2 regions of the Alteromonas sp. BL110 genome follow, and region 2 is predicted to be linked to the other one. Evidence: predicted binding sites of a transcription regulator. Region 2 holds the regulator's gene; the other holds the start of a gene.
The links. The regulator LexA, encoded in region 2, represses DNA repair genes until DNA is damaged. The targets are predictions, from matches to a motif close to TACTGTATNNNNATACAGTA.
Positions count from the first base shown of each region.

Region 1: recN (DNA repair protein RecN) is a predicted target of LexA. The motif match lies at 3,694-3,713, and genes of this name have one in related genera.

Region 1 covers NZ_CP031967.1:238,458-245,030, forward strand. Annotated here, with positions in the region: gene D1814_RS01030 (3-hydroxybutyrate dehydrogenase) at 1-116, shown strand, start outside; gene D1814_RS01035 (iron-containing alcohol dehydrogenase) at 226-1,386, opposite strand; gene nadK (NAD(+) kinase) at 1,714-2,589, shown strand; gene dps (DNA starvation/stationary phase protection protein Dps) at 2,844-3,353, shown strand; gene recN (DNA repair protein RecN) at 3,754-5,439, shown strand; gene D1814_RS01055 (outer membrane protein assembly factor BamE) at 5,564-5,920, shown strand; gene tmpT (thiopurine S-methyltransferase) at 6,026-6,573, shown strand, end outside.
Region 2 covers NZ_CP031967.1:1,821,830-1,828,402, forward strand. Annotated here, with positions in the region: gene D1814_RS07930 (sensor domain-containing diguanylate cyclase) at 1-1,209, shown strand, start outside; gene lexA (transcriptional repressor LexA) at 1,463-2,089, shown strand; gene coxB (cytochrome c oxidase subunit II) at 2,672-3,835, shown strand; gene ctaD (cytochrome c oxidase subunit I) at 3,846-5,504, shown strand; gene D1814_RS07950 (cytochrome c oxidase assembly protein) at 5,656-6,243, shown strand; gene D1814_RS07955 (cytochrome c oxidase subunit 3) at 6,267-6,573, shown strand, end outside.

The DNA of each region.
Region 1 (6,573 bases), 1.6 Mb from region 2:
AGCAATTTGTTAGCGTTGAAGAACTTGCTGATACCGCAAGCTTTTTAATGTCTGCTAGTGCCCGCAATATTACCGGTCAAACCATGGTACTCGACGGGGGGTGGACGGCGCGATAGCTGATAGTGAATTTAACGCTTTACGATTGGTGGTTGTAGCGTGTTTCTCTCCGTGTTGAAAAGACTGCAAGGCGCAGTCTTTTTTTCGTTTTAACTTCTAGCAAAAACACTACTCCCAGAGGGAGACATAAATGGCGACCATCTCTTCAATGGTGGGTACGCGAGGGTTATTGCCGGGAGAGCCAGATGCCAAAGCTTGTTCTGCCATTGTTGAAGTCGAAGCGAAAAACGTCTCTTTATCAATTCCGAACTCGCTTGGCGTTGGTACTTGTAAATCAGCATTCAGCGCTTTTAGCTCGTTGATAAGCTTTTGATTCGCAACCTCATCTGAGTCACTTTGCGTAGCAACACCCATGGCGCGGGCACATTGGGCATAGCGCACTGGTGAACTTGGAATTGAAAAGGCGGTAACCGCAGGCAATAACATGGCATTCGATAAACCGTGAGGGACATGAAACGCAGCGCCTATAGGTCGACTCATTCCATGAACAAGGGCCACTGATGCGTTTGAAAAAGCAATACCCGCAAGCGTTGAGCCCAGCATCATTGATTCTCTCGCCGTTTCATTTGTTGGATCTGCAAATACGGTACGCAGATTGGGGGCGATTAATGCCATGGCTGACAGTGCCTGTGCATCGCTATAAAGATTGGCTTTGCGGCTTACGAACGCCTCAATAGCGTGAGTGAGCGCATCAATGCCTGTATCGGCGGTAACGCGGGCAGGCAAACTTTGCGTTAACGAATAATCGACCAACGCTGCCGTTGGCATAAACCCAAGACCAACACACAACATTTTCTCCGTTGTATCTTCGTCAGTAATAATAGTAAATCGCGTTGCTTCAGAGCCTGTGCCCGCCGTTGTGGGAATAGCGATAATCGGTAAACCCGCGTCATCAACAACCCGTGGAAATTTGTAGTCTCGCATTTCGCCGCCATATTTGCCCAATATGGCAATGGCTTTTGCGCTATCGATAGGGCTTCCGCCACCTAAGGCGATAATACTGTCATAATCGTCAGCTTTAAATGCATCCACACCTCGGTTAATCGATTTTACTGTTGGTTCTGGTACCGTCTCTGAGAATACATCTGCGCTGATTCCAGCCTCTTTTAGCACTTGCACTATGGCAGCGCTATATCCCAATTCAACCATCACCTTATCGGTAACCAATAACGGTTTGCGACAGTTAAGGCCTTTGAGCGTTTCAGCCACCCGCTGACTCGCGCCCTTCCCTATATGCATCACTCTAGGCAAAATAATTTGATGAGACATGCTTCCCTCCTGTGATTGCTTTTCTCCAGCATACCTGCCGAGATGTCTAAAGCAATGACAATGTAAAAATAATGTTATCTCTTTGCCTCAATCCGAGCACCTTTTCAACGTTATTAACGTAAGCCGAACAACCCACAAACTTTTTTGGCCTTTCACGACAAAGTGATTCAATGGTTCAGGGAACACTACTCTATTGAAGGAGGCCTTCTCGACTATAATCGGTTAGAAGATCGCTAAACCTGGTGCTCTGCAACGTTTTACGCTTTTCTTTTGCAAAATACCTGTGCTAATGTCCGACCATTGGAAATGAAAGGACATTAGCATTCCATGCCCTATCAAACCGTTGCTTTAATTGGAAAACCTCAGCACGCTGCAACTCATGACAGTTTGAATATTCTTGCCGAATTTCTTTTGGCAAAAGGCTGCAAACTATTGGTTGAGGAAAATATTGCTGAAGAGCTTGAAACTGAAAACCTCAAAAGCTGTAACCTTGTTACTATTGGTAAAGAGGCTGACCTTGCCGTTGTAGTAGGTGGTGACGGCAGCATGCTAGGTGCTGCGCGCGTACTCGCTCGCTTTGACATTCATGTTGTGGGCGTAAACCGAGGTAACCTCGGCTTTTTAACAGACATTCACCCTGATGATATTGTTCAACAGCTTGACCTTATCTTTAATGGTGAATGCGTGGTTGAAGAGCGCTTCTTACTTGAAGTCGAAGTTTATCGGCACGAAAAGCTCAAAAGTAACAACTCTGCCGTAAACGAAGTGGTGCTGCACCACGGTAAAGTTGCCCACATGATGGAATTTGAAATTTATATCGATGAGCAATTTGTATTTAGTCAGCGTAGCGATGGATTAATTGTCGCCACACCTACAGGCTCTACAGCTTACTCTTTATCCGCAGGCGGTCCCATCATCATGCCAACGCTAGATGCACTTACCTTGGTACCTATGTTTCCTCACACATTGAGCAGTCGTCCCATTGTTGTTGATGCAGACAGTCAGGTATCGATGAAAGTATCAAAGGTAAACAGTGACTCGTTACAAGTGAGCTGCGATAGCCACATTGTTCTACCTGTGTTACCCGGCGATGAAATCCGCATTAATAAGAGCGTAGATAAGCTTCATTTAGTTCACCCCAAGGGCTACAGCTATTTCAACGTACTTCGCAAAAAGTTGGGTTGGGGCAGTAAACTTTACTAGCCCCCCATTCATGTTATCTAATGTGCATTTATTACACTAGCCTGTAGCTTTTTCTTGAATGCTACAGGCTTGAAAAATAAAGATTTTTTAATCTCTTCATATTTTTCTATTAAAAACGCGTACTTATAAAAGTCTCAGATTTCGGCATACCCGTTGCAACCGTTGAACTAAGTTGTTGGCACAGGGTTAGCGAGACTTTGACCCTTTCGATGTTTTTCATCGTGCTGATTTATTTGCATTCAATAGGAGATATCATGAGTAACACCAATATCAAATTTACAGCCCCGGGAATGGACAACGATGCTGCTGCCAAAACAATTAAGGTATTGGATCAGCGATTGGTTGCACTATTAGATTTACAGTTAACCTTAAAGCACATTCACTGGAATGTGGTAGGTCCAAATTTTATTGGCGTGCATGAAATGCTAGACCCACAGGTAGATACAGTACGCGAAATGACCGACACCATTGCCGAACGTATTGCCACATTAGGCGGCGTACCTAAAGGCACACCTAAAGCAATTGTAGACGGTCGTAGCTGGAAAGATTATGAATTAGGTAAGGGTTTAGTACTTGACCACCTTAAAGCTTTAGATGCTGTGTATGATGGCGTTAACGGCGACCACAGAAAAGCGCTAGAACTTCTTGGCGAGATTGACCCAGTATCAGAAGATATGATCACCGGCCAGCTGGCAGACTTAGAACAATTTCAGTGGTTTGTCCGTGCGCACATTGAATCTGGAAGCGGTGAATTGCAGCAATAAGCGTTAATTATTGAATTTTAGATAGACACCTAACTATCTGTGAATTGATTAAAGTTAGGATTCTAAAGGAGAGCTTAGGCTCTCCTTTTTGCTGTTTGGTTTTAATAAACACAAGAGTAGAATAGCGTACTGGGCTACAAACCTATTTGCTATTAATATTTTATCTAACTTAGTACTGTATAAATTTCTGTAAAACACGCGACCGGTTTATTCTCTCTTTACCGAGTTACTAATAACCCCACTAACACACCAAACACAAACCACTGATTTAACAACATTTATTATTATACACCTTCATTTTAGCGTAATTTTTTCTCGACTTAACTTTACATGGCCAAAATACTGTATATATTATCAGTTACTGTATATATCATCATGTTCAACTTTTTCGAGTGTGGTTATGTTAGCGCATCTTTCTATTTCTAATTTTGCTGTTGTAAAACAATTATCGGTTCAACTGGAAAACGGGCTTACTGCAATAACCGGTGAAACCGGCGCAGGTAAATCAATCGCTATTGATGCGTTAAGCTTGTGCTTAGGTGAACGTGCCGACGCAAACGCCGTGCGTAAAGACAGTACGAAAGCTGAGATCATCGCACATTTTTCTTTGAGCGATAACACATTAGCTAAAGCCTTTCTCGATGAACATGAGCTCACCTCAGATGAGGATGAGAATAGCTGCTTTATTCGCAGAGTTATCTCTAAGGAAGGTCGTTCAAAAGCGTTTATCAATGGTATTCCCGCTTCACTTCAGCAGTTGAAAGGCTTAGGCAAGTATTTGTTGGCCATTCATGGTCAAAACACCCATCTTCAACTGTTGAAAGAAGATTACCAAAGAGAACTGGTTGATGGCTACGCTAAGCATGATGAATTGTTAACGCAAGTTACAGAAACTTACTCAATTTGGCGTGATAAACAACGCACACTAAAGGCACTTCAAGAGCAAGCTCAACAGCGTGAAGATAGAATTCAGCTGTTAACCTATCAGGTTCAAGAACTTGATGAGTTTGCTATTGAAGAGGGCGAGTTCGAAGAGTTAGAAATAGAACACAAGCGATTGAGCAATGGTCAAAGTCTTTTAGAACAAGCGCAGACTAGTGTGTACAACCTATATGAGAGCGACGAAGGCAACGCATTATCAGTGATTCAAAGCAGCATTGAGCGCTTAGGTGAATTAGAAGCCCACGATGCAAGCTTAACGCCTATGATAGCGTTATTAAACGACGCAGCAATTCAAGTAGAAGAAGCTGCGGGGGAGCTGCGTAGCTACTGCGATCAGTTAGAGATCGATCCGTTTCGCCTTCAGCAAGTTGAGGCGCGCTATGCTAAGGCGATGGAACTTGCGCGCAAACACAATGTGATGCCAGAAGGGCTATATCAATACCATCAAGAATTAGCTGCCGAATTCAATTCATTATCTGAACAAGAAACGCTGTTAGGGACACTTGAAGGTGAAGTAGAAGAAGCGAGAGCAACGTACCTAACTGCGACCAAAGGGTTGTCTGAAAGTAGGCAACGTGCTGCAGGTAAGTTAAGTAGAGATATTGAAGCTCAGATACGTCAAATGAATATGCCTCATGCAAAAGTAGACATTCAAATTCAGTACGATGAGCTTAAGAAGCCAGTTAGTACAGGTCTTGATACTGTCGAATTCAAAGTATCTACCAACCCTGGACAGGATGCAGACAAGTTAGAAAAAGTGGTGTCTGGTGGTGAACTGTCGCGTATAGGGCTAGCTATCCAGGTAATTGCAAGTGACAACCACGCCACGCCCACCATGATTTTCGATGAGGTAGATACGGGTATCAGCGGGCCAACTGCGTCTATCGTTGGTGGCCTATTACGCAAATTGGGCAAGCAGTCACAAGTTATGTGTGTAACGCATTTACCACAAGTAGCTGCGCAGGCGCATAACCAGCTTTTCGTCACTAAGCTTACTGATGGGGAGAGCACAGAAACGCAAATGCTACCGCTTACTAAGCAAGACCGTATTGATGAGCTAGCGAGATTGCTAGCTGGTGACAAAGTAACCAAATCGGCCTTAGCAAATGCAAAAGAACTGCTTAAAAGCGCAGCATCGAACTAAAATGCAGTTGATTGGTCATAGTTGTCAATGTAGCATGCCTTCGCGCTTGCAATAAAACAGTCTCGAAATTCGCCTTCGCGAATTTTGTTGGCACTAACAAAGGCAATAGTGGACAAATTAACGCATGAAGTTGCAACACCTATTAGTAATTCTTGGTATCTCACTTACATCAACCGCTTGTTCGAACTGGATATATCGGATCGACGTTCCTCAAGGAAATTTCCTTGATCAAAGAGACGTAGAAAAGCTTCGCGTTGGAATGACAAAAGAACAGGTTATTTATGTATTAGGTAATCCTGTTGTTCAAGACTCGTTCGACGATGACACTTGGTACTACGTTTACGATATGAAACGCGGTATGGAAAAGCGTGGTAAAGATTTTCAAAAGCGAATGGTGATAAACTTCGTAGATAACAAAGTCACCACGGTTGAAGGTGACTTCGAGTTATCTGAAGACTTCAACACCCCGCTTGATAACTAATCATATTTAAAAAGGTAGCGTCTTGACGCTACCTTTTTAGTTTCTAATACCCTTGGTAACAACGCCTATTTTTCGAGTTACATCACTTACCTGATTGAGGCCTATATGGAACACAGTTTTTGGCATAGTAAATGGCAAAAGAACGAAATTGGATTTCATGAAACCGAAGGCAACGCGCTTCTCGTTAAGTATGCGTCTTTTCTGCTTGACGACGAAAGCGCTAACTCGGCTTTGAAACGTATATTTGTTCCGCTATGTGGGAAAACCCGTGACATCGGCTGGTTGCTTTCTCAAGGTTGTGAGGTGGTAGGTGCTGAACTGAGTGAAGTGGCTATCATACAGCTATTTGAAGAGCTTGGTGCCGAGCCTAACGTTACTACCACTGCAAAGGGTAAGGCTTACACCAAAGACGGCTTAACCGTATTCGTGGGCGATATTTTTAAACTCACATCAAGCGACCTTGGTAATGTTTCGGGGGTTTACGATAGAGCAGCTTTGGTTGCATTGCCTAGCCCCCTTCGCGAGCAATACGCTGCACACCTAATTGCTATTACTCAATGCGCGCCTCAGCTAATTATTTCATTCGAGTATGACCAGAATGAAATGGCTGGCCCTCCATTTAGCGTAAACGAGAAAACCGTTGATTTACTTTA
Region 2 (6,573 bases):
AATACCACTTTTCGCATGAAACATACTAACGGCTCGTGGATTTGGGTTGAAACCTACGGGAAAACTGTCGAATTTGACGTCGCGGGTAAGGCTATTCGCGTTGCTGGCATTCATCGCGACATTACGCAGAGAATGGAAAGTGAACTTCATGAGATAAAGAAAACCCAGCTACTTCAGTTTATCAATAAGACCCGTGCCTCTTACCTTCAGAACAACGATTTAACCATGGCCTGCCAAACAGTATTGCCTGAGCTTATTGATATTTCAGATAGTCAGTTTGCTTTCATAGGGCAAATGAAAGGCGAAGGTGATGCCTCGAAGCTGTTTATTCATGCCATTTCTGAAATAGTGTGGGACAGCAGCAGCTTTACGCAATACAACGAGTATAAAAAGCGAAACTTGTATTTCAGTAGCTTTGATAATCTTTTCGGTACCACAATATTAACCGGAGAGGTAACGATAAGTAATACCTCAGGGAGTCATCCAAACTCAAAAGGGGTGCCACAGGGACATCCTCGTATTAGTCGATTTTTAGGGCTGCCTATAAAGGTCAAAGATAGAGTGGTGGGCATGATTGGCTTAGCCAATAAATTTGAGCCCTACACGGTGGAAGATGCGAAATTTATACAGCCTTTATTAGATGCATTAGCAGGTCTTTTCTATGCGGTAGAATTAGAAGAAGCTCGTGCTGTTGCAGAAGAAAAGCTTCGACAACTAGCTATGACTGACTCATTGACTGGCTTATATAACCGTAGAGCATTTATTGATGAATGCATCGCATTTTCAAAACAGCATTTTAGCGCATGCGTTGCTATTGTTGATATTGATTACTTTAAGAAGGTAAACGACACCTATGGACATGATGCGGGTGACCAAGCGCTTATTACAGTTGCAAGGAAAATAGCTAAACAAAACAACGCACCCAATGTGGTGGCCAGGCTTGGAGGTGAAGAGTTTGCTATCGTGAGGTTGGGTAAAAATAAGCAAGAAATTAACACACAGCTAGAAGCGCTTCGTATAGCTGTTGAAGAAAGCGTTGTTACCTACAAAACCGACACAATTAAGCTTTCAATTAGTATTGGTGCAACCTTTATAGATAACACCTATGGCGCAGATTTTAGCGCGCTTTTATCGACGGCAGACAAATGCCTTTACAAAGCGAAAGAGCAAGGCCGAAATCAAGTAGTATGGGAGGAGGAGTCACAATAAGTTTTGTCATCTGATTTGCGAAGTCGGGCGAAGCTAAGCCCCACAATCGTATCAATAAATTGCATGCGTTACCGCGAAAACAGCGAAGAAAAGTTGAAGCTAAGAATAGGTAGCCCAGATATAACTCTTCTTGCGAAATAAGAGCACTGCAATTACTTTATACGCTTGCGTATGGCAAAAGACGTGGCAAGTGCTTGTTATTTGTTTTTAGGTGTATATACTTACAGGAACTGTATGAACAGACAGGTCTTTTATGCGCCCACTCACAGCTCGACAAACTGAAGTTTTAGAACTTATCAAAACAACCATGCAAGAAACGGGGATGCCGCCAACGCGTGCGGAAATTGCTCGTCAACTTGGTTTTCGTTCTGCCAACGCAGCAGAAGAACATTTGAAAGCCTTGGCGCGTAAAGGCGTAATCGAAATCCTGCCTGGTACCTCCCGTGGTATTAAGCTCAATATCCCTCTTGAGGATAATGCACCAGAAGAAGAAGGTTTGCCGCTCATCGGGCGCGTGGCTGCGGGTGAGCCAATTTTGGCGCAAGAGCATGTAGAATCCCACTACAAGGTCGATCCTGCTTTGTTTCAGCCTCAGGCCGACTTTTTACTTCGTGTGAATGGTATGAGTATGAAAGACATTGGTATTTTAGATGGCGACCTTCTTGCCGTGCATCGCACCACTGATGTTCACAACGGCCAGGTAGTTGTAGCGCGGGTGGATGAAGACGTTACGGTTAAGCGTTTAGAGAAACGCGGTCGTGAGGTCTTACTTCATGCCGAAAACGAAGAGTTTTCGCCAATTAAAGTAGACCTTGCCAATGAGCCTTTTGCGATAGAAGGTATTGCTGTGGGTGTTATAAGAAACGCCGACTGGATGTAAGGTTTTGGCATGTTCAACTGAAAGCGGCGTAATAGCCGCTTTTTTTATGCCTTTTAATGGTACATTTTAGCCAGTTTTCTTATGTTAGCCTCTGTTAGTAAGGTTCAAGACTATAGCATTTGAGATAACTTTTATGTAAAAGGTAAGCGCTATTTAGTCTCTGAATGAAACGTTTAAAACGTATCTATTATTTGAAAGTTTGTTTGAAAAACACATTCAATGATGTGTTAGCTGTTGATTTTATGACCAAATAAAGCTTCATCCTTATCAACATCCCGTTCAAAATGCGCGTTTGATTTCTTAACCGCCGCCAGCACGCCTCATACCTACTCTACAGAATTTGTAACGTAAGCCTGCCACATGAAATGGTTAAAAATTAACCTTTTCATTAAATTTTTAATAGAAAAGACTAGACGGCACGGCATTATTGCGCAATTCTTATACAGAGATTAACAAAATAATAACAATGACTCTAAATTTGTTTTACAAGTTGAGGTGATGGGTCAATCGTTCGCAAACCATTTGGTAGGGCATCGCGCAAAATTATCAGCGTTTTTGGTCTTGCTATTACGGAGGTGCTGAGTGAAACAACTAACGACCGTTTTCGCAAAATGGTGTTCAACAATACCGTTTTTGCTTTTTTCCCCGTTGCTTCTTGCGCAAGAAGTTAGTGAAGAAGCCTCTTCACTTAATCTAAGACGCGGTGCTACCGACATCAGCGGGCAGGTTTATGACCTGCATATGCTGATGTTCTTTATTTGTGTAGGGATCGCGGTCGTCGTGTTTGGGGTTATGTTTGCGTCAATGTATCTGCATCGGAAGTCTCGCGGCGCTAAGCCTGCCAATTTTCATGAGAATGTGAAGGTTGAAATAGCGTGGACCGTTATCCCTTTTCTTATTCTTATCTTTATGGCTGTGCCTGCAGCGAACACGCTTATTGCAATGGAAGACACGTCTGAGCCTGACATGACAGTGTTAGTCACAGGCTCTCAGTGGAAGTGGCACTACAAGTACATGGATAGCGACGTCGAATTTTACTCTCTGCTAGCTACTCAGCGCGAGCAAATAGAAAATAAGTTTCAGAAAACCGACAACTACTTACTAGAAGTTGACCGCCCGTTAGTTATTCCAACTGGTAAGAAAGTACGTTTTCTCATTACTTCAGATGACGTTATTCATTCGTGGTGGGTTCCTGACTTTGCCGTGAAAAAAGATGCCAACCCAGGCTTTATTAATGAGTCTTGGGCCAAGGTCAATGAACCTGGCGTTTATCGCGGTCAATGCGCAGAGCTATGTGGTAAAGACCATGGCTACATGCCAGTAGTGGTTATCGCTAAAGAGCCCGCTGAGTTTGATAAATGGATGGGCGAACAAGAAGAAATTGTGCGTAAAGCGAAAGAAGAAGAGCAGCGCCTACTTTCAATGAATATGTCGATGGATGAATTAATGAAAGAAGGCGAGCGCGTTTACAACGCCACGTGTGCAGCGTGCCATATGCCAAATGGTGAGGGGCTACCGGGCGTATTCCCAGCACTTAAAGGTAGCAAGATGGCGTTAGAAGATCAGCAAGGTCACATCGACATTGTCCTACATGGTAAGGCGGGTACAGCTATGCAGGCGTTTAGCAAAATGCTGAGCCTTAAAGAAATTGCTGCGGTTGTCACTTACGAGCGCAATGCGTGGGGCAATAACACTGGCGATATGGTTCAAGCCAAAGACGTTAATGCAGTGGCAAACGGAAACTAGGAGCAGACAAATGAGCAAAGCAACTGAAGTTATTTCGCCAGATACCTCTGCGACTCACATTGGTCAAGTAAATGGTGGTCACTCACAGGGCGATCATCTACATGATGATCATGAACACCACGACCATATTCCTAAAGGAATAACGCGCTGGCTGTTTACCACTAACCATAAAGACATAGGCACACTCTATCTGTGGTTTGCCTTTATTATGTTTTTAGTTGGTGGCGCGATGGCCATGGTGATCCGTGCTGAACTGTTTCAACCCGGTTTACAAATTGTTGAGCCAAACTTTTTTAATCAAATGACCACGGTACACGGACTCATCATGGTATTTGGTGCTGTTATGCCTGCTTTTACTGGGCTCGCGAACTGGCTTATTCCAATGATGATCGGCGCCCCAGATATGGCGTTACCGCGCATGAATAACTGGAGCTTCTGGATTCTACCTGGCGCCTTTTTGATTCTGCTTAGCTCGCTATTTATGGAAGGTGGCGGCCCTGCCTTCGGTTGGACATTCTACGCGCCGCTCTCAACGACCTATAGTGGAGATTCAACGGCCCTTTTCGTGTTCTCTGTTCACATTATGGGTATTTCATCCATTATGGGCGCGATTAACGTGATAGTGACTATTTTCAATATGCGTGCACCGGGCATGACCTGGATGAAAATGCCACTATTTGTGTGGACGTGGCTTATCACTGCATTTCTGCTTATTGCGGTAATGCCGGTGCTCGCCGGTGCGGTGACCATGGTATTAACGGACAAGTTCTTCGGAACCAGCTTCTTTGATGCTGCAGGTGGCGGCGACCCGGTTATGTTCCAGCATATTTTCTGGTTCTTCGGGCACCCTGAAGTGTACATTATGATTTTGCCTGCTTTTGGCATTATCTCGCAAATTGTTCCTACCTTTTCCAGAAAGCAACTCTTTGGCTATGCGTCTATGGTTTACGCCACAGCGTCTATCGCGCTGCTTTCTTTTGTGGTGTGGGCTCACCATATGTTTACCACGGGCATGCCGGTATACATGGAAATGTTTTTTATGTTTGCCACCATGCTTATCTCGGTACCTACTGGTGTGAAAGTGTTTAACTGGGTAGCAACCATGTGGCGCGGTTCACTAAGCTTTGAAATGCCAATGATGTTCGCTATTGCCTTTATTGTGCTGTTCACCATTGGTGGGTTGTCAGGGCTAATGCTGGCGATAACACCTGTGGACTTCCAGTACCACGACACGTATTTCGTTGTGGCTCATTTCCACTATGTTCTAGTAACAGGCGCAGTCTTTTCTATTATAGCAGCCGTGTATTACTGGCTGCCTAAATGGACAGGCAAAATGTACGACACCACTTTAGCTAAATGGCATTTCTGGTGCTCTTTAGTATCGGTAAATGTCTTGTTCTTCCCTATGCACTTTGTTGGTTTGGCAGGTATGCCACGTCGTATTCCTGACTATGCATTACAGTTTGCTGATTTCAATAAATGGATAAGCTTAGGTGGTTTCGCTTTCGGTTTATCTCAGCTTATCTTCCTTGCTCTGCTTATAAAAGCGTGCAAAAAGCAGGGTGAAGCGGTATCGGCGCAAGTTTGGGATGGCGCAGAAGGGTTGGAATGGGAAATTCCATCACCTGCTCCTTATCACACGTTTGAAACACCGCCTGTCGTGAAGTAACGATAGGTGGGGTTTGTGAATTAGTCATTCTTGTAAAAGGCTAGGCAGCAGCGGTATGAATGACTTTCACACATTGCTGACGGTGGAGTAGATAAGCGGTTATGCGAACGTTTACCAACATCCATCTTTGAAGTTACCCGGAGGTTGCGTGATGTCACAGCAAAGTGCAAATAACAAGATGGTTATCAAGCTTGTTGCTATTGTCATTGGCATGTTTGGCTTTGGCTTTGCCTTGGTTCCCTTGTATGACGTATTTTGTGACGTAGCGGGAATTAATGGCAAAACCGAGAACACGGCAGCAGTTTACCAATCAGTTGAGATTGATGAATCGCGAGAAGTGACCGTAGAGTTTATTACTCGCACAAATACCGGTATGCCATGGGAGTTTCGCGCCGAAACTAAGCGTGTGAAAGTGCACCCCGGCGAGCTAAACACGGTATCGTTTTATGTGAGAAATCCTGCATCAAATAATATCGTTGCTCAAGCCATACCCTCTGTATCCCCCGGCACAGCAGCGCTCTATCTGAATAAAACGGAATGCTTCTGCTTCAATCAGCAGCCACTTGATGCGGGGAGTGAGGCCTATATGCCTATGCAGTTCTACGTCGACCCGCAGCTTCCTGAAGATATAACCTTTTTTACCTTGCAGTACACACTCTATGACGTCACAGCGCGAGCCAGTGACCTAACGACAACACCGAATCCCTTTATGGCTTCAACACCATCAACTGGCGAATAAGCAGAAGGGATAAGGAGAAGAAAATGCAAACCGAAGTACAGAATCACGAATACCAAAAATACTATGTACCCGCACAAAGCCCATGGCCCATTGTTGGGGCCGTTGCTCTATTTCTTATCGCCGTAGGTGCGGGCAATTATGTGGTGCAGGCGACCAAAGGCGAAACCGGCTATGGCGGTCATATCCTTTTAGCGGGGATAGCCGTGTTGCTGGTTATGCTAGTGGGCTGGTTTAAAAACCAAATTGATGAGTCTATGGCTGGGCTTTACAGCGACCAGCTAGGCCGCTCGTACCGCCAAGGGATGAGCTGGTTTATTTTCTCTGAAGTAA